4 regions of the Gracilibacillus xinjiangensis genome follow, and region 4 is predicted to be linked to each of the others. Evidence: riboswitches for the same ligand, from Rfam matches in the RefSeq annotation. Region 4 holds a riboswitch; each other region holds the start of a gene.
The links. Region 4 has a riboswitch for S-adenosylmethionine ahead of ACFOY7_RS04120 (methionine ABC transporter ATP-binding protein). Riboswitches for the same ligand answer to the same signal wherever they lie in the genome.
Positions count from the first base shown of each region.

Region 1: another riboswitch for S-adenosylmethionine. It lies ahead of ACFOY7_RS00360 (methionine ABC transporter ATP-binding protein); the one in region 4 lies ahead of ACFOY7_RS04120 (methionine ABC transporter ATP-binding protein).
Region 2: another riboswitch for S-adenosylmethionine. It lies ahead of ACFOY7_RS13750 (5-methyltetrahydropteroyltriglutamate--homocysteine S-methyltransferase); the one in region 4 lies ahead of ACFOY7_RS04120 (methionine ABC transporter ATP-binding protein).
Region 3: another riboswitch for S-adenosylmethionine. It lies ahead of ACFOY7_RS06890 (PLP-dependent aspartate aminotransferase family protein); the one in region 4 lies ahead of ACFOY7_RS04120 (methionine ABC transporter ATP-binding protein).

Region 1 covers NZ_JBHSDT010000001.1:67,406-73,048, reverse strand. The annotation lists gene ACFOY7_RS00375 (SLAP domain-containing protein) at 1-363, opposite strand, end outside; gene ACFOY7_RS00370 (MetQ/NlpA family ABC transporter substrate-binding protein) at 593-1,435, opposite strand; gene ACFOY7_RS00365 (methionine ABC transporter permease) at 1,465-2,133, opposite strand; gene ACFOY7_RS00360 (methionine ABC transporter ATP-binding protein) at 2,126-3,151, opposite strand; SAM riboswitch class I at 3,259-3,365, opposite strand; gene ACFOY7_RS00355 (PFL family protein) at 3,482-4,843, opposite strand; gene ACFOY7_RS00350 (ACT domain-containing protein) at 4,859-5,131, opposite strand; gene ACFOY7_RS00345 (Cof-type HAD-IIB family hydrolase) at 5,292-5,643, shown strand, end outside.
Region 2 covers NZ_JBHSDT010000008.1:509,090-514,732, reverse strand. The annotation lists gene ACFOY7_RS13760 (DUF4145 domain-containing protein) at 1-561, opposite strand, end outside; gene ACFOY7_RS13755 (RluA family pseudouridine synthase) at 643-1,320, opposite strand; gene ACFOY7_RS13750 (5-methyltetrahydropteroyltriglutamate--homocysteine S-methyltransferase) at 1,469-2,575, opposite strand; SAM riboswitch class I at 2,669-2,781, opposite strand; gene ACFOY7_RS13745 (GGDEF domain-containing protein) at 2,974-4,110, opposite strand; gene ACFOY7_RS13740 (magnesium transporter CorA family protein) at 4,391-5,353, shown strand; gene ACFOY7_RS13735 (C45 family autoproteolytic acyltransferase/hydolase) at 5,430-5,643, opposite strand, start outside.
Region 3 covers NZ_JBHSDT010000004.1:569,383-575,025, reverse strand. The annotation lists gene ACFOY7_RS06905 (ABC-F family ATP-binding cassette domain-containing protein) at 1-606, opposite strand, end outside; gene cls (cardiolipin synthase) at 639-2,081, opposite strand; gene ACFOY7_RS06895 (Hsp20/alpha crystallin family protein) at 2,149-2,616, opposite strand; SAM riboswitch class I at 2,785-2,899, shown strand; gene ACFOY7_RS06890 (PLP-dependent aspartate aminotransferase family protein) at 2,979-4,694, shown strand; gene ACFOY7_RS06885 (GDSL-type esterase/lipase family protein) at 4,970-5,643, shown strand, end outside.
Region 4 covers NZ_JBHSDT010000003.1:238,424-244,066, forward strand. The annotation lists gene ACFOY7_RS04105 (glycoside hydrolase family 30 protein) at 1-654, shown strand, start outside; gene ACFOY7_RS04110 (MetQ/NlpA family ABC transporter substrate-binding protein) at 785-1,612, opposite strand; gene ACFOY7_RS04115 (methionine ABC transporter permease) at 1,671-2,333, opposite strand; gene ACFOY7_RS04120 (methionine ABC transporter ATP-binding protein) at 2,323-3,357, opposite strand; SAM riboswitch class I at 3,462-3,567, opposite strand; gene solA (N-methyl-L-tryptophan oxidase) at 3,621-4,763, opposite strand; gene ACFOY7_RS04130 (AbgT family transporter) at 4,977-5,643, opposite strand, start outside.

The DNA.
Region 1 (5,643 bases), on a different contig from region 4:
TGTTAACTCTCCATCTAACTCTTTTTCTTTATAAGTGTGTTTTGGAAAAATAAAAGTCCAAGGCATGCTTGTTTTCGCATCAAGCTGAAGGCGATCTTCTTCAAATAGGTAGCTGGTGAGTATTTTTTCTCCTTTCTTAATAATGATTTCTATCTTTCTAAGATCCAGGGGTGAATCAGTAAAATTGTGGATGAGTGTTGTACATAGTAAATCCGCCCGGTGATTTACAGCAAAGCGAATGGGAACGAAATTAATTTGCTCATTTACTGTTATTTTAGTTTGATTAAATACATTCTCGATAAAATCTAAATCTGGCGGGCTAATTGTTTTCTCCCATTTACTTTCAAGAACTAGTTTTTGCATATTCCTATCTCCGTTCCTTTTATATATTTATCTTTAAAAATTCTATGTTCGAATAATTTAGTAACAGTTACTTCAACAGTTTAACATCAAGTGAATGGTTTAAGAAACTATTTTAGTTACAGCTGGAGAGTTAGGGGAGCTTTCCTATCTAATGTTTACAAAGCAATTCGGTCAAACCAAATACAATATGGATATAAAAAAGCAGGTGATAAATTCACCTGCTTCTTACTTATTCTGTAACCGGGATTACGGAACCTTGGTATTCCTCGTTAATAAAGTTTTGAATTTCTTCTGAACGCAATACTTCTACAAGTCTTAGAAGTGCTCCATTGTTTTCATCTTCACTGCGAGCAGCGATGATGTTTACGTAAGGTGAATCTGTATCTTCGAGAATTAATGCATCTTCTGTTGGTACTAGTCCAGCTTCTAATGCATAGTTTGTATTAATCGCTAACAGTGCATTTGATTCTCTGTCATAAAGCTCCGGAAGAAAACCTGGGTCAATACTTACATCAAATTCTAAATTTAACGGGTTATCTACGATGTCTTCAATAGTAGCAGATTGCTTATCTACATTCTCATCAAGTGTTATTAATCCTTCTTTTTCTAAAAGAGTAAGAATTCTCCCGTGATCTGGTACGTTACGGCTCATAATAAAAGCAGTGCCTTCAGGTATGTCATCTTTGCTAGTAATATCTTGAGAATATATCCCAATTGGCTCAATATGAATTCCGCCTAAATTAACGATATCAAAACCAAATTCTTCTTTTTGCCCTTCAAAGTAAGGAATGTGTTGGAAATAGTTAGCATCGATCGTTCCATTATCAGTATCTTCATTTAAGAAAGTGTATTCCTGATATGTCTCAACAGTAAGTTCAATTCCTTCCTCAGCAAGAATTGGTACAGCTTGTTCCAATAGTTCTGCATGTGGAACACTAGTAGCACCAACTGTAATAGCAACTGGTTCATCCCCATTCTCCCCATCAGTTGCTTCCTCCTTCTCGGAGTTCCCGCATGCTGCTAATACCAAAAATAACAATGTTGCTAATAATAAACTTAACAATTTTTTCATTTTAAATCATCCTTTCAACTATTTTATATTTATCTTTTATCAACCATTTTCGATAGTAAATCACCTATAAATTGTAAGATGAAGACAAGGAAAATGATAAGAATAGTACACAATAGTACGACATCAAAATCTCTTCTTAAAAAGCCTTTCATATAAGCCAAATCACCTAAGCCTCCAGCGCCTATGACACCAGCCATTGCTGTATAGCCTATCAATGCAATACTTGTGACAGTTAAACCAGATATTAATGCAGGCATAGATTCTGGCAATAAGACTTTAAATATTATCGTATGTGCTTTTGCTCCCATTGATTTAGCTGCTTCCACCACACCTTTATCCACTTCTTTTAATCCAATTTCAACCAGTCTTGCGTAAAATGGAGCTGCTCCAACAATTAGAGCAGGTAAAGCAGCCTTCCAACCTCTGATTGTACCGATTAAAAAATCGGTAAAAGGGAATAAAAGCAAAACTAATATGATGAAAGGGATGGCGCGGAAGACATTAACAACTAGAGCTGTAATAAAATTAATAATTCGGTTTTCCCATAGGTTTCCCTGATCTGTTAAAAATAGTAGCAACCCTAATAAAATACCTAAAATTAATGTGCCAATAACTGCAATGATTGTCATATACAATGTTTCTTGTGTAGCAACCCATACATCTCCTGGAATAACATTCGGAAACCATTCGTTAAGCATGTTTTAACACCTCGACTTCCACTCCAGCATCTTTGATATATTTTATTGTATTTGTTAAAACATCACTTTCTCCATTTAATTCAATATATAATGTCCCAAACGAACCTTCTTGTGTTGGGGTAATGGAACCTTGTAGTATGTTTACTTCTACAGTAAAATTTTTTGCGATTTCACTAATTAGTGCACGCTTTGTATCTTTTCCAATAAAATGAAGTTTAATTACTTCACTATCGCTTCTGTCATTAATAAATTCTGCTAATTTATCTTGTTCATGTTCTAATGGATTTAGTTGCTGAACAAATCTTTTCGTCGTTTTGGATTGCGGTCGGACAAAGACATCTAGTACTTCGCCAGTTTCCACTACTTTACCATTCTCCATTACAGCAACACGATGACAAATCTTTTGAATTACATGCATTTCGTGAGTAATCAGGATAATAGTAAGACCAAGTTTTTGATTAATAGAAACAAGCAAATCGAGGATATCATCTGTCGTTTCCGGATCGAGAGCAGAAGTGGCTTCATCACATAATAAGACTTCCGGGTCATTGGCTAAAGCTCTTGCAATACCTACTCTTTGTTTTTGACCACCACTTAATTGTGATGGATAACTATTTTCTTTACCGGATAATCCTACTAGATTAATAAGTTCAGAAACTTTCTTTTTTACCTCTGCTTTTGAAACACCAGCAATTTCAAGTGGGAATGCAATATTATCAAAGACAGTTCTTGACCACAGTAAATTAAAATGTTGAAAGATCATTCCAATTTTTTGACGTTTTATGCGTAGTTCATTCGCTGCCATTTTGGTAATATCTTTATCATGTATTTTAATAGATCCCGAAGTGGGTTCTTCTAATCGATTTATTAGTCTGATAAATGTACTTTTACCAGCACCGCTGTACCCTATTACACCAAAGATCTCTCCTTGATTTATTGTTAAAGAAACATCATCCACTGCTTGAACACTTTGTTTCTTTGTTTGATATAATTTCTTTAAGTTTTTTATTTGAATCAACTGAATCCACTCCTTTCCTCGCAAGTTAAGACAAGTAATTAGAAAAGAACATAAAAAAGTCCTTTCTGCACAAGAGGACAGAAAGGACTATTGTATCCCGTGATGTCCTCTTATCTTTCAAAGCATACACTTTGTGGAATTAGCACCTTTTAGAACGAATTCTAACGGTTGCTGGGTTTCATAGGGCCAGTCCCTCCACCTCTCTTGATAAGAGTCTATTCTTTTCATTAGTCGATATCATAGCATCTTTCTTAATACTAGTCAATAATACAATAAAAAGTTTGAATTATCTAATTATTCCAATAGTTAAACAATATTATTGTATCAAAGTTAATTGGTTAATGCCTGGATTGGTGCAGGTATTCTCCCGCCTCTTTGGATGAGTTTATCTGAACTGAACTGGTTTACACCAATGATGGGAGCTCGCCCCAATAATCCACCAAACTCTACAACTTCACCAGCTTCTTTCCCTATAACCGGGATCACTCTTACAGCAGTTGTTTTTTTATTTATCATACCAATTGCAGCTTCATCAGCGATTATTGCTCCAAGTGTTTCCGGGCTAGCCTTGCCATCTAATGCAATCATATCTAAACCGACAGAGCATACACAAGTCATAGCCTCTAACTTAGAAAGTGTAAGAGCATTATCTTCAATGCCGCGGATCATTCCATTGTCTTCACTTACAGGTATAAAAGCACCGCTTAAACCACCAACATAAGAACTAGCCATTGCTCCGCCTTTTTTTACCGCATCATTCATTAAAGCAAGGGCCGCTATTGTACCATGTGTACCAACACGCTCTAGTCCAATTTCTTCTAAAATTTCTGCAACACTATCATTCATTGCATTGGTTGGAGCAAGTGACAGGTCCATTATTCCAAATGGTACATTGAGGCGTTCGGCAACAACCCGTCCAATTAATTCTCCTGCTCTAGTGATTTTGAAGGCCGTTTTTTTAATCACATCAGAAACTTCGCCAAGGTCTGCATCTGGATACCTTCTTAATGCATTTAAAACAACACCAGGGCCACTAACCCCTACACTTAGTACTGCTTCACCCTCGCCTGCACCATGAAACGCACCTGCCATAAATGGATTGTCTTCAACAGGGTTACAAAAAACAACTAACTTGGCACACCCAATACTGTTTTGTTCCTTTGTCAATTCTGCCGTTTTTTTAATGATCTTACCCATTTGTGCGACAGCATCCATATTAATTCCAGTTCTTGTAGTTGCAACTGAGATAGATGCACAAACCCTTTCAGTTTGGCTTAATGCTTCCGGTAATGCATCTAACAGGATTTGGTCGCCTTTTGAGATGCCTTTATGTACTAATGCGGAATAACCACCAATAAAATCAATATTCAAATATTTTGCCGCATCATCCAACGTTTTAGCAAGTTCAACTGCTTGTTCTTTTGAAGCAGTTCCAAGTAATTCAGCAACAGGGGAAATGGCAATCCTTTTATTAATGATTGGAACCCCATATTCTTCTGCGACTTGATTTGCGGTTGTTTGTAAATTTTTTGCATATGTTGTAATTTTCTTATACACCTTTTCTTTCAGTTGAGAAAAGTCAGGATCAGCACAATCACGGAGGCTAATACCCATTGTAACTGTTCTTATGTCCAAATGTTCCATTTCTACCATCCGTATGGTTTCCTGGATTTCTGTAAAAGCTATAGCCATTCAACTTCCTCCTTATTAAACACGATGCATTGCTTGAAAAACATCTTCTAATTGAATATTAATTTTAAGTCCAAGTTCTTGTTCAACAGGTTCAAAATTTTTTTGAAGTATACTTAACTTGTTTGGATCATTAATATCAATCAGCATGATCATTGTAAAGAAATCTTGTAAGATCGTTTGACTAATGTCAGAAATATTGACTTTATTTTCTGCTAAGATGGTTGTAACTTTGGCGATAATACCAACCTGATCTTTACCAACAACACTTACTACAGCTCGTTTTTGCATATAAATCACCTCATGAATTCCTTTAATCTCAATATAAATTATAAACATAGTATCAATACCATGTTGCTATAATATACACATTATAACATGAAATAACCTTCGCATTTTTGCTAAATTAGTTGGTATCACATAAAATAAAAAGGGTAAAGGAGGATTCTAAATGAAGGACATTCGGTTAATTGCATTAGATATGGATGGAACGTTACTAAATACGAAACACAAAGTGTCAGAAGCAAATAAGGAAGCAATTATAAAGGCGCGTGAAAAAGGTGTTGAGGTTATCATTTCAACAGGCAGACATTATCAAACAAGTTCTGAAATAGCAAAAGAACTGGACATTCATTATTTAATTACAGTGAATGGCAGTGAAATTTGGACAATGACAGGTGAATTGATTGCCAGACAAACATTAGATGTGAAGGTGATGGAAAAACTTATTGCCCTAAAAGAAGAACACAAGACATGGGCATGGCTGTCATCCATTGATAAAATATGGCGAGGCGAAGTACCTG
Region 2 (5,643 bases), on a different contig from region 4:
TTCCGCTATAGGTACATTCTGGTGTTTTTCTAATTCCTTATCAGGATTTGTTACTTGATTAATTTGAATCGTCAAATTGTCCTCTAATTCTTTCAACCGTAAATGAATTTCCTGAATATCGTAAGTGTGCGCTTGTTCTATTGATGGATCTTTATATTCAGGGACTTCCACTGTTGCAGAGCCATATGTTTCTACATACCATTTAATCACAATGTAGAGTGATTCCCACGCAGATAATGCTTCTGAAAACCGGAAATTTCTTGTTTGATGTGCTGCATCATTACCTAGCAAGCGGATATTATGCATTGCATCACTTTGTTCTTTCAGGATAAGACCTTGATCCACTAAACAATGAATTCGATCATTTAAGCCTGTCTTTTCATATTCTGATATCTTTTCTAAATGAAAAACATGCTGGATAACTCCCTCAACAAATACTCGGGCATGTGTGAGCATTGTTCTGGGACTAGTAAATACACTGTATTCTAGTTCTCTGGCAATTTGAGCTAACTCAAAGGATATCTCCTGAAGAAAATAATAAAAATACTTTTTCTGTTTCATAATACCTAACCTCTCGATCAATCTTTTAATAGTTTATAAGACAAATAAAAGCAACTATCAAAAGATAGTTACTCTCCAATACTATATTGCTTCCCATAAATTCCAGGGATAATCATTTGGCGGGATGGAGTCACAATAGGTTTCTTCTTTTTTTACTGGGTGGTCAAATCCAATACAATGGGACCATAATGCAATTTGTTGTCCTGGTTTATTGACTTTTGCTCCATATTTCTGATCACCGAAGAGAGGGAAACCACGTGAGGCAAATTGAACTCTTATCTGGTGAGGACGACCTGTATGCAGATCAACTTTCACTAGACTAAAATTATTGGATGTTTCGAGAACTTGATAGTCCAATACCGCCTTTTTCGCTTTTGTCTCCCTTTCCGAAGCTGTCCTGACTATATTTTTTTGTCGATCTTTTACTAAATAATCCTCTAATCTGCCAGACTTCTTATAGGGCAAGCCATGAATCACCGCTAAATATTGCTTAGTGACAGAGTTTCTTCGAATCGCATCAGATAATCGGGATGCCGCTTTGGATGTTTTAGCAAATACCATGGCACCGCCAACAGGCCGATCTAATCGATGCACTAAAGCTAAATATACATTCCCCGGTTTCTGATAACGTTGTTTGATATCTTTTTTTAATATGTTTAACAGATCCTCATCTTGTGAGCGATCTGCTTGAACTGGAACGTTAACAGGTTTCTCGACAGCAAGCAGATGGTTATCCTCATGCAGAATCGGAATCTCCATAGTATCTCCAGACTCCTTTTTTTTATTGATGTCTTCGATCATACCATAAATTATACCTAGTTAAAATAGTCTCGTCCAAAATCTCTTTTGCTCTTACCAATAAAAAAGCCTTTGTCGCTTCTAATGCAACAAAGGCGTGTAAACCATTTTATCCCCAGATCTCTTTTGCTAAATCTACAATGTACTTCAATTTATTCCATTGGTCTTCTTCTGTTAATTTATTCCCATGGTGTGTAGAGGCAAAGCCGCATTGAGGACTTAAACACAGCTGATTTAATGGAACATATTTGGATGCTTCTTCTACACGAGCTTTAATCAATTCTTTATCCTCTAATTCTCCATTCTTTGAAGTAATCAGTCCAAGTACAACGTGAGCTCCGCCGTTCGGAATATGATCTAATGGTTTAAAACCGCCTGAGCGTTCATCATCATACTCCAGGAAAAAGCCGTTCACTTTTTCTTTTGCGAATAATGTCGGTGCAATTAAGTCATAACTGCCTTCAAATGCCCAGTTAGAACGATAGTTTCCACGGCAAAGGTGTGTTGTTACAATAAGGTCACCAGGTTTGTCTTCAAGTACGCCATTTACAACACGTAATGCCAAATCAATTAAGTAATCTCTTGAAAATTCTCCGTCATTAAACGGGATATCTGGTGAAGATAGTCCTGCAATATACACATCATCAAATTGAAGGTAACGAACACCCGCATCATAAAATGCTTTGATTGCATCACGATATGCCTGAATCACATCTTTTGCAAATTCTTCAATATCTGGATAAATAGAAGCATTGCGAATTCCTTCATTAAATAATTGATTCGGACTAGGGATTGTCTGTTTAGCAACCGCTCTTCCGTCAACAATTTCGTTAAATTCTTTAAAATCCTGAATAAATGGATGTTTTGGATTAAAAGAAACCTTGCCATTATTGCGGATATTATATCTCTCTGTTTCTTCTTCTCCATTAAAGATATAGCCAACTTCCGGAACATATCCTTCAATCCCGTTTAAATGCTCCAAAAAGTCGGTATGCCAGAAGCGACGGCGAAACTCTCCGTCAGTAACAAGCTCTAAACCTACTTCAATTTGTTTATCAACAATGTGTGCAATTTCTTTATTCTCCACTTCACGCAACTGTTCTGAGGAGATTTTCCCTTCTTGAAAATCTTTTCTCGCTTTCAGCAGACTCTCTGGTCTTAACAGACTTCCTACATGGTCGGCTTTAAATGGTGCTGTAATTAGTTTTGTTGTCATTGTTCATTCTCCTTTTTTTGGCATTTAACTTTTCTTAATTAGCATCAAAAAAGACCTTCTAAGAAGAAGGCCTTTCATTAGCAAAAGTCATTCTTCTTATCTTTTAGACTGTTTGACAGTCTATTGGAATTAGCACCGGGTCTATCGATATAGACTGGTTGCTGAGACATCGCAGGGCCAAATCCCTCCGCCTCTCTTGATAAGAAATTATTTAATTTTATAAAATGATACTTTCATTTCCAGGAATTATTTATATCCCGGATTAATGGATGGTGTAACTCAACCAGTAGCTAGTACTTATGAGTAACTGATTGTAAGTTTAATATATCGTTCAATAAAATGCAATACTTTTTTTCAAAGAATTCAGAATATTAAAAACCATAAACAATGATATATTACTAATGCTGGCCATTTAGTGCCTTTTCATTAAAGGATGCTAGATTTAATTGGTCACAGACAATTTGATTTTTCCCTTTATGTTTTGCCCGATATAGAAGATCATCTGCTTCATCAAAGAAATCCACCTTAGATAAGTGTTTCTCGAGGTGTTTCAAGCCAATACTAACCGTTACATTTCCATTTAATTCCTCATGAAACTGTTCAGAAATATGACAACGAATTTCTTCTAACAAACTATAGGTTGTTTCTAACTGTTTGTTTGTCAGTAATACAGCAAATTCTTCCCCCCCATACCTGGCAACAATATCATCCTCTGTTACTTTTTCGGAAATGGCAATTGCCACACGCTTTAATACAATATCCCCATTACTATGTCCATATTTATCATTTACCCTTTTAAAATTGTCAATATCAATAACAGCTAATTGCAACGGCATATCATAAACTATACTTTGTTCATATAGAAAGTCCAGATATTCATGGAATGTTTTATGATTATAAAGCCCTGTTAGTGCATCAATCTTCGTCAGCCTTTCCATCATTGTACTCTTCACCATTAATTCCCGCTCCTTCTCTGTAGTCTTATGCAGCATCTCTAGAACTTCATTTACCCTGGATAGAATGAACAGAAAAACGAAGTAGCTGCATAATAAAACAAAGATATAAGCAAAATATTCATATACAGATACAGCAGCTCGAATTGATGGCAATAAATAAATGGAAGACAAACCAATAAGATTTACAATCAAACTAAATTTAAGTTTTTTCTGATCCAAATAAATTAATATGGCAGCCATTGGCAGCAACATCAGAACCTGGAGTCCTGGTACAGAAGGGTGACTGATAATGATAGCCAGTGCAGATATCGTGCCCGTAAATGTCAAAATTCTAGCACCTTTTACCCCTTTTACCTTAATAAAGTAACTAGTTAATCCCATTGCAGCTAATTGTATAGTTGCAGGAATTAGTAATTTACTTATTGTATACTCCTTTACATAATATGGGAAGTAGTATATCGTGATAATTAAACCAATCACTTGCCCTGCAAATGACATGAATACCATTATCCAATAGATATTTAGCACTTTCACAGTCCACAATTTATTGTTAACAAGTTGGTGACTTTCATTTATCATTTGTTTCCCATCCTTTTATCTTCCGTGCATTACCCTTTTATTAATTATACACAATCCATTAGGCCTTATCACCTAATATCTTCTATAATATTGTTTTTTTACATTTTATCCTACGATTTACTTAGAATAGTATATTTCGGTAATTCTCTATTTATTGCTAACTTACTATATAATGCGGTTATATATACGACACATGGAATTTTTACTATGAGCTCTTTTAATTTTTGTTTACTCGTATGTTCTCCGTGGTATAGTCTTCTATTAGAAAGGAAGAATACTTATGATTTCTATATATCTATCGACACCCGAGGGGAAATTAAATAGAGAAGAGAATTTTGTTGAAAACAGCTGGATCCAATGTACCGCACCAAGTATGAAGGAGATAAAGACCATATCGAAATATTGTCATGTACCAGTCGAATTTTTGGAAAATCCGCTGGATGAAGAAGAAGCAGCAAGAATTGAGCATGATGAAAACACTGGCAGTACACTAATTATTAATGATTTCCCAATTGAATATGAAAATCAAGAGCATTTCACTTCATATACTACGATACCAATTGGTATTATCTTAACAAACTCACATATTATTACAATTTGCCATAAGGAAGTATCCTTTTTAAAACAAATGCGTCCAAACGTTTTTACTAGGAAAAAAAGTCGTCTGGCATTGCAAATTTTACTTTCAATTTCCACATTATATTTAGAATGTTTACAACAGTTAAACAAGCAGCGTATTGCTATTGAGAAGAATTTAATCAAATCATTAACCAATAAGCAGCTTTACGGGTTAATGGAGATCGAGAAAAGCTTAGTTTACTTTTTAACATCATTAAGGGCAAATGATGATGTGTTAAAAAAAATAGTCCGGACAAATTCAGTAAAAATATTTGAGGAAGATAGAGATTTACTTGATGAGGTTCTTATTGAGAACACGCAAGGTATGGAGACAACTGAATTATATTCCAGAATAACGGACAGGGTGACAAGTTCGTATTCTTCTTTAATTTCCAATGAAATGAATAGTGTTATGAAAACTTTGACCCTTTTTACAATTTTCTTAACAATGCCTACACTTGTTTTCAGTTTCTTCGGAATGAATGTTGTTCTGCCATTAAGTGCTGATAAGTCTTACTCTTGGATTCTAACAATCCTTATATCCATAATCCTTTGTGTCTTTATTGGGCTTTTCCTTTGGAGAAAGAGAATTATAAAATTGAAACACAGCACAAACAAACGGTAATTACATTCGGTCTGTTTAATAGAAAAAAGCATGCAAATTTTGCATGCTTTTCTTACTGAAAATATCCATTCTCCTGTTAGCGACTATGGAACCAGTCAGCTTTTTCCATATGTAGAAACGGTATATCTGTATCCACCTCCCCTTCTATATCATCAATCGAAAGGTCTAATCCCTTGAGCCATTTACCGAAAGGAAATATGGCAGGGGTTTTGTTACTGCCAAGAGCGAACCATGCTTCTAACTCTTCCGGAAAATAAGCGGCAGTATGGATCGTTCCTGCCCAATTCTTA
Region 3 (5,643 bases), on a different contig from region 4:
TGGTACATATTCTTCTAACCATTCAATCGTATCATTATCTAAATGGTTTGTCGGCTCATCTAAAATCAATAAATCAGCTGGTTGAATTAAAGCCTTTGCAATGGCCACCCTTTTTTTCTGACCGCCAGAAAGCTCTTCCACCTTCTGATTCATATTCGTTATCCCTAATTTAGTCAGTACCGTTTTTGCAACAGTCATAGCATCCCATGCATCCAGATGATCCATCTCTGCTTGCATTTGAAGTAACTTTTGCTGCAAGTGCGTATTCTCCGGTTCCCGCTCTAATTCTAATACAGCCCGCTCATAATTTCGTAGTGTCACAATTGTTTTTGCCTCACCATAATAAATCTGGTCAAGGACAGATAATCCGCTATCTAATTTCGGTTCCTGATCTAAGTATTCCATTCGATAATCATTTGGGTGGTCCATCCCGCCAGATTCAGCTGTGTCTAATTTTGCTAATACTTTCAGTAATGTAGATTTCCCTGTTCCATTTACACCAATCAACCCGATCCGGTCATTCTCACTTACGGAGAAAGTGATACTGTCAAAAAGCACTTTTTCCCCATATGTTTTTGTTAATCCTTCTACTTTCAAGCCTCGCAATGCGGTCAACTCCTTCTTTCAGACATTCCTGATTATAAAATAGGCGATATCAACCGTGATACCGATTCTTTAAATCGAATCCATAACGGCCTTTTTTGATATAGCGCATAAGTTAGTTGTGTTACATTTTCCATATCTTTCTCAAATTCATCCACAAGCATTTCTGCCAATGTCTCATTATATATAAAAGCATTCACCTCAAAGTTCAGACGGAAACTTCTTACATCAATATTTGCCGTTCCGACAGATGCAATGGCTCCATCTACTATAATCATCTTAGCATGTAAGAATCCCTTCTGATAAATATAAACCGTTGCCCCTGCTTTCAGTAATTCACCAATATAAGAGTATGTTGCCCAATAGACAAACGGGTGATCAGGCTTGTTCGGTATCATAATTCTAACATCAACACCGGACAAACATGCTATCTTTAATGCATCTAGCAGACTCTCATCTGGAATAAAATACGGTGTTTGGATAAAAATATATTTCTTTGCAGACATAATCATTTTCATATAGCCATGCTTAATTTGCTCCCACTCCGAATCAGGACCGCTTGAAACAATTTGCATACCAATTTTACCTGCAGGCTTTGTTGCATAATAACGCTTATGGTAATCAATGTCATTGCGAGAAGCCTGATTCCAATCAAGAATAAAACGTGTTTGCATATGGTTGACTGCACTGCCAACAACCCTTAAGTGGGTATCCCGCCAATAACCAAATCGTTTATCAACACCTAAATATTCATCACCAATATTAAAACCACCGATATAGCCGATTTCTCCATCAATGATCGCCAATTTACGGTGATTCCGATGATTAATTTTCAGATTAACTTTTGGAATTAATGGGGGAAAGAATCCTTCCACCTCTGCCCCTGCTTGACGCATTTTCCGTATTAATTTCCGGCTTAACTTCCTTGATCCCATATCATCATACAGAAACCTTACTTCCACACCCTCTTGCGCTTTTCTCATCAGCACATCCGCTAACCGCTGTCCCAAATGATCTGATCTCACAATATAGTAAACTAAGTGAATATGATCTTTTGCTTTCTCAATATCTTCTATTAGTGCATTAAACTTCCGATTCCCATCAGTAAACACTTTTACATCATTATCTTGTGAGAAGATGGCATCATTGTTCCGTAAATGTAAGTAAAACAAATCCTCATATGCATGCATTCTTTCATCATTTACTTGAAACTGTTTTGATTCAATCTCTCTCAATTGGTGTTGTACAGCTGTTTTTACACCTAATTTACTCTTTGTATCCCATGTAAAGATCGTCTTATTACTAAGCTTTCGACCGAAAATTAAGTATAGAATAAATCCAAAAATAGGAATGAATGTTAAAACCATAATCCATGCCCATGTTGATGTTGCATTTTTTCTCTCTAAAAAGATGATCGCTAAAGATAATATAATATTAAAAATTAAAAGAAAACTTATTACTAATTGATAAACACCCATCTGATGCCCCCCTTTCCTTGTCTTAATATAGCATACTTTTCCCTAATACGAGCGAATCAACACTTCGTTAATCAATGGACAAGTATTTTTCGTCTGGACTATTCTTTGGACCTTTGATTTGTAATACGCCATTAGTAAACGTTACTTTGACTTTATCCTTATCAATCATGTATGGTAATGTAATCGTTCGTTCCTTATACTGTTCTTTTCTCTCTTTTCTGTAATAGTGATACGTTTGATCATAATGCTCGGTTTCTTCCTTATGCGAAATATTTATCAATAGTTGACTTCCATGAACAGCTAACTGAATCTGTTCTTTCTTAACACCAGGCAAATCAACACGGACCAGCCATTCTTTTTCTGTTTCTAAAATATCTGCCGGAATTCTCTCAGGGCCTCTTGCTCTTTCAAAAAACTGGTCAATTGTCCCCATAATATTTCGTGTTGGTTTATCGTAGATAAATGCATCCAGCTTTCTAATTAGTTCATCTCCCCAAACCGGGAGTCGTTCTGATCTTTTTTCTTTATTATCCATTTTTATCACCTTTCTTTTTTTATTTTTATACTAGTCTATGCACCTGTAAAGAGAGTGTAATAGGTATTTGCCTAAAAAAATTAATGGAGCTGATTGCAAAAATTGATCATTATGATTGACGCTTACATTCTTTTCACTTATAATATGATTAATAATTTCATTAATAGACTCTTATTGAGAGAGGCAGAGGGACTAGGCCCGTTGAAGCCCGGCAACCGTCAGTTTGGAGCATCCAAGTTGAAAAGGTGCTAATTCCTACAGGTGCAAACCTGAAAGATAAGAGGAGGATATAAGTTAACACAAACCTCTTCTTACCTGGATAAGAAGAGGTTTTTTTATTACATATTAATTGGAGGGGTATTATGACACATTCATTCGATTTTACAGGCAATGAAACATCATTGCTTCATGGCGGCCAACAAGTAGATCCTGCCACTAATTCACGTGCTGTCCCTATTTACCAGACAACATCTTATGTATTTAATGACACAGAACATGCACAGAACTTATTTGCTCTAGCAGAACCTGGCAATATTTATTCGCGAATTATGAATCCTACAGTTGATGCATTCGAACAGCGTGTGGCATTACTGGAAGATGGTGTTGCTGCTGTTGCCACATCCTCTGGAATGGCGGCAATTACTCTAGCCATTCTGAATCTAGCAAATACAGGTGATGAAATTCTTGCTGACAGTAATTTATATGGAGGAACGTTCAATTTATTTAACAAAACGTTACCAAAGTATGGAATTGATGTGAAATTTATCGATGGATCGAATCCAGAGAATTTCCGCACTGCGATCACACCTAAAACAAAAGCAATATTCGGAGAAATTATTACTAATCCAAGCTTAAATATTTTCGATATTGAAGCTGTTGCTGATATCGCACATGAAAATGGTATCCCGCTTATTATTGATAATACTTTTGCTACCCCATATCTATGTAAACCAATTGCATGGGGTGCAGATATCGTTGTCCATTCCGCAACAAAGTGGATTGGAGGTCATGGAACAACCATAGGTGGCATAGTAGTTGATAGTGGCAAGTTTAATTGGAACAGCGACAAGTTTCCAGGTTTTGTTGAACCTGACGAAACATACCATGGCATTCGTTTCGGTATTGATATTGGACCGCCTGCCTTCGCCATTAAATTGCGTGTGCAGTTATTACGTGATATTGGTGCATGTCTAAGCCCGCAGAATGCTTTTTATTTCTTACAAGGGCTAGAAACATTGCATTTGCGTATCGAACGTCATAGCGAAAATACAAAAGCGGTAGCAGAATATTTAAATGATCATCCACAAGTTGAATGGGTAAATTATCCAGGTTTAGAAAATCACCCTTCACATGAATTAGCGAAAAAGTATTTACGCAATCATTTTGGTTCCATCATTACTTTCGGAATCAAGGGTGGCAGAGAAGCTGGACGTGGTATTATTAATAACATCCAGTTATGGTCACATGTTGCAAATGTTGGTGATGCGAAGTCATTAATTATCCACCCCGCCTCAACAACTCATCAACAATTATCCGCAGAACAGTTAAAGTCATCTGGTGTGACAGAAGAACTTGTCCGCTTATCTGTCGGGATTGAAACAGCTGATGATATTATTAAAGACTTAGATCAAGCAATTGCTAAAGCAACAAATAGTGAACCGACAATTAAAATAGATGCTGAAAAAGCGATTGTATGGGCGTTATCTTCACCATATGCCAGAGAGAATGCCGGAATCCGCCAAAAAAATATTGCAGTAGTAGGCTATAGTGAGGAGGCTGCAAATACTGTTGCTAATTTACAAAAGCTAGGTTTTCAAATTACACCTGTCAGTGAACAGGAAAGCACCCTTTATGGTGTTCCAGCAGTTAGTAACCCTTCCGATGCAGAAGGAGACATTGATATAGTATTAGTAGTAGAATCTAATAATCCGAATCTAGTTTCGGGCAAAGCTAAAATCGTGTGGTTTAGAGAAGAAGCTGATAGCACAATTAAAGCAAATGCGGAAGCAAAAGGACAAATTATTGTAGAAAACCGTTGTCCTTACCAAGAGGCTGACCGCTTACGCCGTGGAGAGTAATCCCCTTCCCTATCCGTTATTCAAGAGAGAATAACCGTGGATCTTTATTGATTCACGGTTATTTCTGTTTACCCGGATTGCTTACTGTGATAAAATACACTCATTTATTATTGCCAGAGCAGTGAATGAACTCCCTTAAGCATTTGCCCTGGCAAATTACATATCACATGTTTTCCCTGTTTGATGCATATATTATAACGTGTGAAAAACAAGAAAGATGGGTATAGAAATATACAGTAGAACAATCTAAGAATGTCTAATCGAAGGTGTGTGCAATGAAAAAAATCCTCATAAGTTTGCTTGTCCTATTAATAATAGGCAGTACAGCCAGTGCGCTGATAATAATAGATTTCGGTACTAATAATCAAGACAATATATCAACATCCTCTCCTGACACGAATCAGACAGAAACGAATGAACTAAATATAGATGATCATGATCAGGAATCAGACAATGAAAACCTTTCACAAGAGCTGGAAGAAGAAATTGAAGAGGAAACGGAAAATTTTGGTGATGCAATGAAGGATGTTTTTATTGATGCATTAACTTTCTTCAAGAAAGATACACATATTGTCGCAATTGGCGATTCACTGACTCAAGGTGTTGGTGATGAAACGGATAACGGTGGATATGTCGGTGTATTAGAAGAACACTTCGACAACGAAGAAGCAAAGGTTACCATCGATAATTTCGGTAAGCGGGGAAATCGAACAGATCAATTGTTGAAACGTTTAGAAAATGAAGAAATTGTCACATCGATTGAAGATGCTGATATCGTGCTTATCACCATTGGAGCAAACGACATTATGAAAGTGTTGAAGGATAATTTTATTGATTTAACGGAGGAACCTTTCATTGAAGAGAGAGGGCCTTATAAAGACCGTTTGGGCCAAATTATCAATAGAGTTTTTGAAATTCAACCAGATACAGAAATCTATCTGCTAGGTTT
Region 4 (5,643 bases):
TCAGAAAATAATCTTTCCACTAAAATTATTGGTTATGATCATAACTGGAATAATGGAGAGAATTATTCAAAAAACCTTTTAAAAGATAAAGAAACAAGGAAATATGTAGATGGTACTGCTTTTCATTGCTATGAAGGCGAGCCGGCATCTATGTCCAGTGTTCATAATTCCTTTCCAAGTAAGAACATTTATTTAACGGAATGCAGTGGAGGTGACTGGAGCCCAGATTTTGGCAATAATTTAAATTGGTATATGTCGAAATTAATTATTGGGGCTCCTCGAAATTGGGCGAAGACTGTTTTGTTTTGGAATATCGCTTTAGATCAAAATGGCGGTCCAACAAATGGCGGTTGCACTGATTGCAGAGGCGTTGTTACAATCAACAAAGATAATGGTACTGTCTCGAAAAATGCAGAATATTATGCAATTGGACATGCTAGTAAATTTGTTGAACCTGGAGCAGTTCGCATTAGCACGACACACTACAATGGTATACTCGAAACAGTTGGTTATAAAAATCCAGATGGGTCAATTGTTTTAATTGTAGCTAATACCAGTTCCAATACGGAATCATTCCAAGTGAACTACAAAACGGAAGCTTTTAATTATGAAATGGAACCTAATAGTGCGGTAACCTTTAAATGGGAAGGTTAAAGGTGCTGAATTTTAGATTCCCAGCCCATTTAAATCTACTTCTCCGATGATTACAAATAAACCCCCACCTCTACATGTGAACAATGTAAAAAGTGGGGGTTTTCATAAAACGTATTTTTTAAGGCTATTCCTATTGCTCCTCTATTACCTCTTCAATCGGTCGAACCACTGGGACAGCTGCTCCTTCATACTCATCTTCTATGAAGCTCTGTACTTTTTCCGAATGGTAAATGTCAACGATTTGTTGGAACACTTCCTCATTCTTACGGTCCGTATGTGATGCGATGATATTGATATATGGAACACTTTGCTCATCTTCACGGAAAACCGGATCACTTGTTGGATTTAGCCCTGCTGCAATGGCAATATCAGAATTAATAACTGCCGCTGTCGCATCTTGTAATCCTCTGGCAGTTTGGCCTGCTGTTACTGTAACAATATCAAGGTTTTTCGGATTTTCCACGATGCTTTCCACCCCGCCGGAACCATTAAATCCTTCTTTTAATGTAATCAATTCCGCTTTTTCTAAAAGCATTAATGCTCTTCCTAAGTTCGTCGGTTCTTTAGGCAAAATGATTTGCGCTCCATCCCCTATTTCACTTAATTCTTCTATTTTTTCAGAATAGATTCCCATAGGCCAAATAGCTGTCGTTCCTATTGCTGATAAATGTAACCCTTGTTCTTCTTTAAACGAATGAAAGTAAGTAATTGTTTGGAAAGCATTTAAATCAATTTCACCATTGTCTAAGGCAATATTCGGCTGCACATAATCACTAAATTGGATAATTTCAATCTCAATACCCTCTTCTGCCGCCAATTCTTTCACTAACTCCCATGTCGGTGTTTCTGCCGTAGTTGTACCTACTTTCACATTAGTAGAATCAGCAGATCCGTTATTGGAACCACAACCAGTTAAAATAAAAATTATTGCTGCAAAACTAATTAAAAATTTCTTCATATGTTTGAACTCCCCTAAGTTGTTTTTTTATATCTCATCTATTATTGTTATTAATTACTTACGATCTTCTAATTTTCTTAGATAAATAGTTTCCAATTGATTGAATAAGTTGTACCATAATTACGAGAATGATCACAGTAACAACCATAACCTCTGTCTGGAATTGATTGTACCCATATGAAATGGCTAAATCGCCAATTCCACCACCACCTACTGCTCCAGCCATTGCTGTCGCACCAATTAGGCCAATGATAGCAATGGTTAAGGACAGAATTAAAGAGCTTAATGCTTCTGGTAAGAGAAATTTCCAAATAATTTGCCAAGGTGTAGCACCCATTGATTCTGCAAGCTCTATTGTCCCCTGGTCCACTTCCAATAAAGAATTCTCTACTAACCTTCCAATATATGGGGCAGTATAGAATACTAAAGGGACTATTGCGGCAGTCGTTCCAATTGATGTTCCAACAATCAACCTTGTCAATGGAATAATTGCAACAATTAAGATAATAAATGGAATCGAACGTAAAACATTCACGACAATGTTCAATAGGTTAAAAACAGTTTTATTTGCTAAGATCCCCTGATCTCTAGTAATAACCAAGGTAATTCCCAGCGGTATACCAATCAATAAAGATATCAAAAATGCAACAAAAATCATATAAAGTGTTTCATTAAGGGAACCGAATAACTCAGGCCAAAACCATGACCAACTAAATTCCATCTGCCGCAACCTCCCTAATTGTTGTATTTTGTTCTTGTACATACTTAACAACTATATTGACTTCACGAGAATCCCCGATAAATTCGATGATAATATTACCAAACGGCTGACCTTGAATGGTTGTTATCGTCCCATGAATGACATTTACATCAACAGAGAACTTCTTAGCAATGTTTGATAACAATGGGCTATTGGCAGATTCACCTTTGTAGAGAATTCTGTAAACAGAATTAGATGAACCCTTTTCTAAAATGTTCTTCCATGTTGCTTCAGGTAACGCGTCATTTAAGACCGTACGAACAAAACTTTTCGCTATATCTGTTTGTGGAGATGTAAATAGATTTATCGTTGTACCCTGTTCCACTATCATTCCGCCATCTATAACAGCCACTTTATCGCAAATATCCCTTATCACATTCATTTCATGTGTAATTAGAAGTATGGTAATTCCCATTTCATCTCTCACTTGTTTTAACAAATCTAGTACAGCATTTGTTGTATCAGGATCAAGCGCGGAGGTAGCTTCATCACAAAGCAAGACATGTGGATCTGTTGCTAGCGCTCGGGCTATACCGATTCTTTGTTTTTGCCCGCCAGATAGCTGCTCAGGATAGTGATCTGCTTTATCGGCTAAACCGACAAATGAAAGGAGTTTCATCACTTTATCATGAATAGCTTCTTTCGAATATCCTTCCAAAATAAGTGGCATCGCGACATTCCCGAAGGCTGTTTTTGAATGCAACAGGTTGAATTGTTGAAAAACCATCCCTATTTTCTTTCGTTCTGTTCTCAGATCTTTTGCTGGCAGTTTCGTTAAATCTTTGCCATTAACAATGACCCTTCCAGCAGTTGGTTTCTCAAGTAAATTAACACAACGTATCAAAGAGCTTTTACCCGCTCCACTATATCCCACTACTCCATATATTTCTCCTCGTTTTACTTCAAGGTTTATGTTCTTAAGTGCCTCAACTGGATTATCTCCGTCTTCTCCATATAGTTTGCGTATTCCTTCTAGTCTTAACATCAAACCCTGCTCCTTTTCATAAACCGAATAGTAAAATTAATTTTCCCGACAATAAAATTAAAAGAGCCTTTTTTATAATCGAAAAAGGCTCTTTTAATCTAAAAACCTTATCTTTCAGAAAAAATTTCTGCAGGAATTAGCACCTTTCTAAACAATTAGAAGGTTGCCGGATGTCATCGGGCCATGTCCCTCGATCACTCTTGATAAGTATTATATATTTTGGGAAAAACTATTTTCAATCATATATAGAAAGGAGTCGAATGTCAACAGTTTTTCAACCTTTTTATCGAAAACTGTCGAATATTTAACATAGACTCACGATTTCCTGTTACCAATTGACTAAGAATCTCACCGACTGCACTACTAAATTTAAAACCATGTCCTGAAAAACCACACGCAATCACAACATGATCATGTTCAGGATGCTTGTCTATAATAAAATCCTCATCAGGAGTATTTGTGTATGTACATGCTTTCCCTACTTTATGCTCCCCAAGGTCTGGCATATACTGTTTTGCAAAATTGCTAACATCTGCTCTGTCTGCATCACTTGTACCAAAAGGATCGATTGGTTTATCCATATCTCTGGGAGTTCCGCTGTCATGTCGTCCTATCTTCACCCCAGCACCATGTATACTTGGAAAACCATAATACGTACCGATAGGTGATAGAAAAGAAAATGCCGGAAAATTAGTTGAATGGTATTGATCTAAGTTTTCGCCAGTTTCAAACCATGAGAAAGTAGTGCGCAATTCTTGCAAAGGCAACTCTAACCCAATTTGCGGAAGAAGTTTTCTCGTGCCGGCACCTGCCGTTAAAATGAGGGACTTCGCAGTATAATTTTGTTGATTGGCTTTCACTGTTACACTATTATTTTCGATAGAAATTGCTGTAATGTTTGCATCACTTACTATTTCTGCACCATGTTCTAATGCAAGCTTTTTAAATGCACGGATACAATTTTCACTCATCAATACCCCTGAGTCCAGCTCGTAACATCCAATGTACTCATCAGGTACGTTGAAGCCACTCCATCGTTGATTGATTTCATCAGCGGTTAACTTCTCTACATTTAATTTATAACTTTTTGAGCTTTTTAATACATTCTGAATAAACGGGGAATCTGATTCACCGACATTTATCACACCTGTAGGAAGGAAAATATCTTCTCCGGATATATCTTCTAATTCTTTCCATAATTGCTGTGAACGCAATGCCATCTCCACATAACTCTCACCTTCGCCATAAGCATGGCGAATTATCCTCGTTTCCCCATGATGAGAACCAAAGGTATGCGGCGGGCTGTATTTATCGACTAACAACACTCGTTTTCCTTGCTTAGCTAGGTAGTAACCTGCCGCCATACCCATTGATCCCGCACCTATGATAATTACTTCATAATCCATTTATGTACCTCCTGCTGATGCAATTAATCTGTCAACTTGTCCGACCATAGTGAAACGAAATATACTAGGTTTTATTTTGTAATAGTAAACCTTTCTATCATCAAAAGCAACAAGTGGGAAAAAGTAACAACGGGGACATATTGAATTACTTTTTCCACTTTTTTGAGCCTTCGTGGAACTGCCACCCTACTATTAAAAAATATTTAGCCTACTTTATTGGATCGGATAGTGAATCCCCGCGCCTGGCCCTACAGGCAGACCTAACAACATCCAAATAAACAACAAGATAATCCATCCTACAGAAAATGCTGCAGAATATGGAAGCATAATAGAAATTAATGTTCCAATACCAATCTTCTTCTCATATCGCTGAGCAAAAGCAATGATTACCGGGAAATACAATAATAATGGTGTAATCATATTCGTCACAGAATCTGATATTCGGTAAACTAATGTAGTTAATTCTGGTGTATAACCAAGGTTCATCATAATTGGTACAAAGACTGGTGCTAAAATCGTCCACTTAGCTGAAGAGCTGCCTATAAAGAGATTGATAAGCATTGTTAAAAAGATAAATGTTAAAATTAGACCAAATCCGTCAAAGCCTGTCTCCTTTAAAAATTCAGCGCCTTTGAATGCAATCACTGTTCCCATATTTGTTTCCCGGAAGTATGCAATGAATTGCCCTGCAGTAAAAGCTAAAGCAATATAACCGCTCATGCTTGCCATTGTTTTCCCTAATAATTTCGTTAAATCTTTATCGTTTTGAATTACTTTGGAGACAATTCCATAGACAAGACCTGGAACGAAGAAAATAATGAAAATGACAAATACAAGTGAGTCAAAGAACGGGGATTCCATATAGCCTCCATCCCCTCTT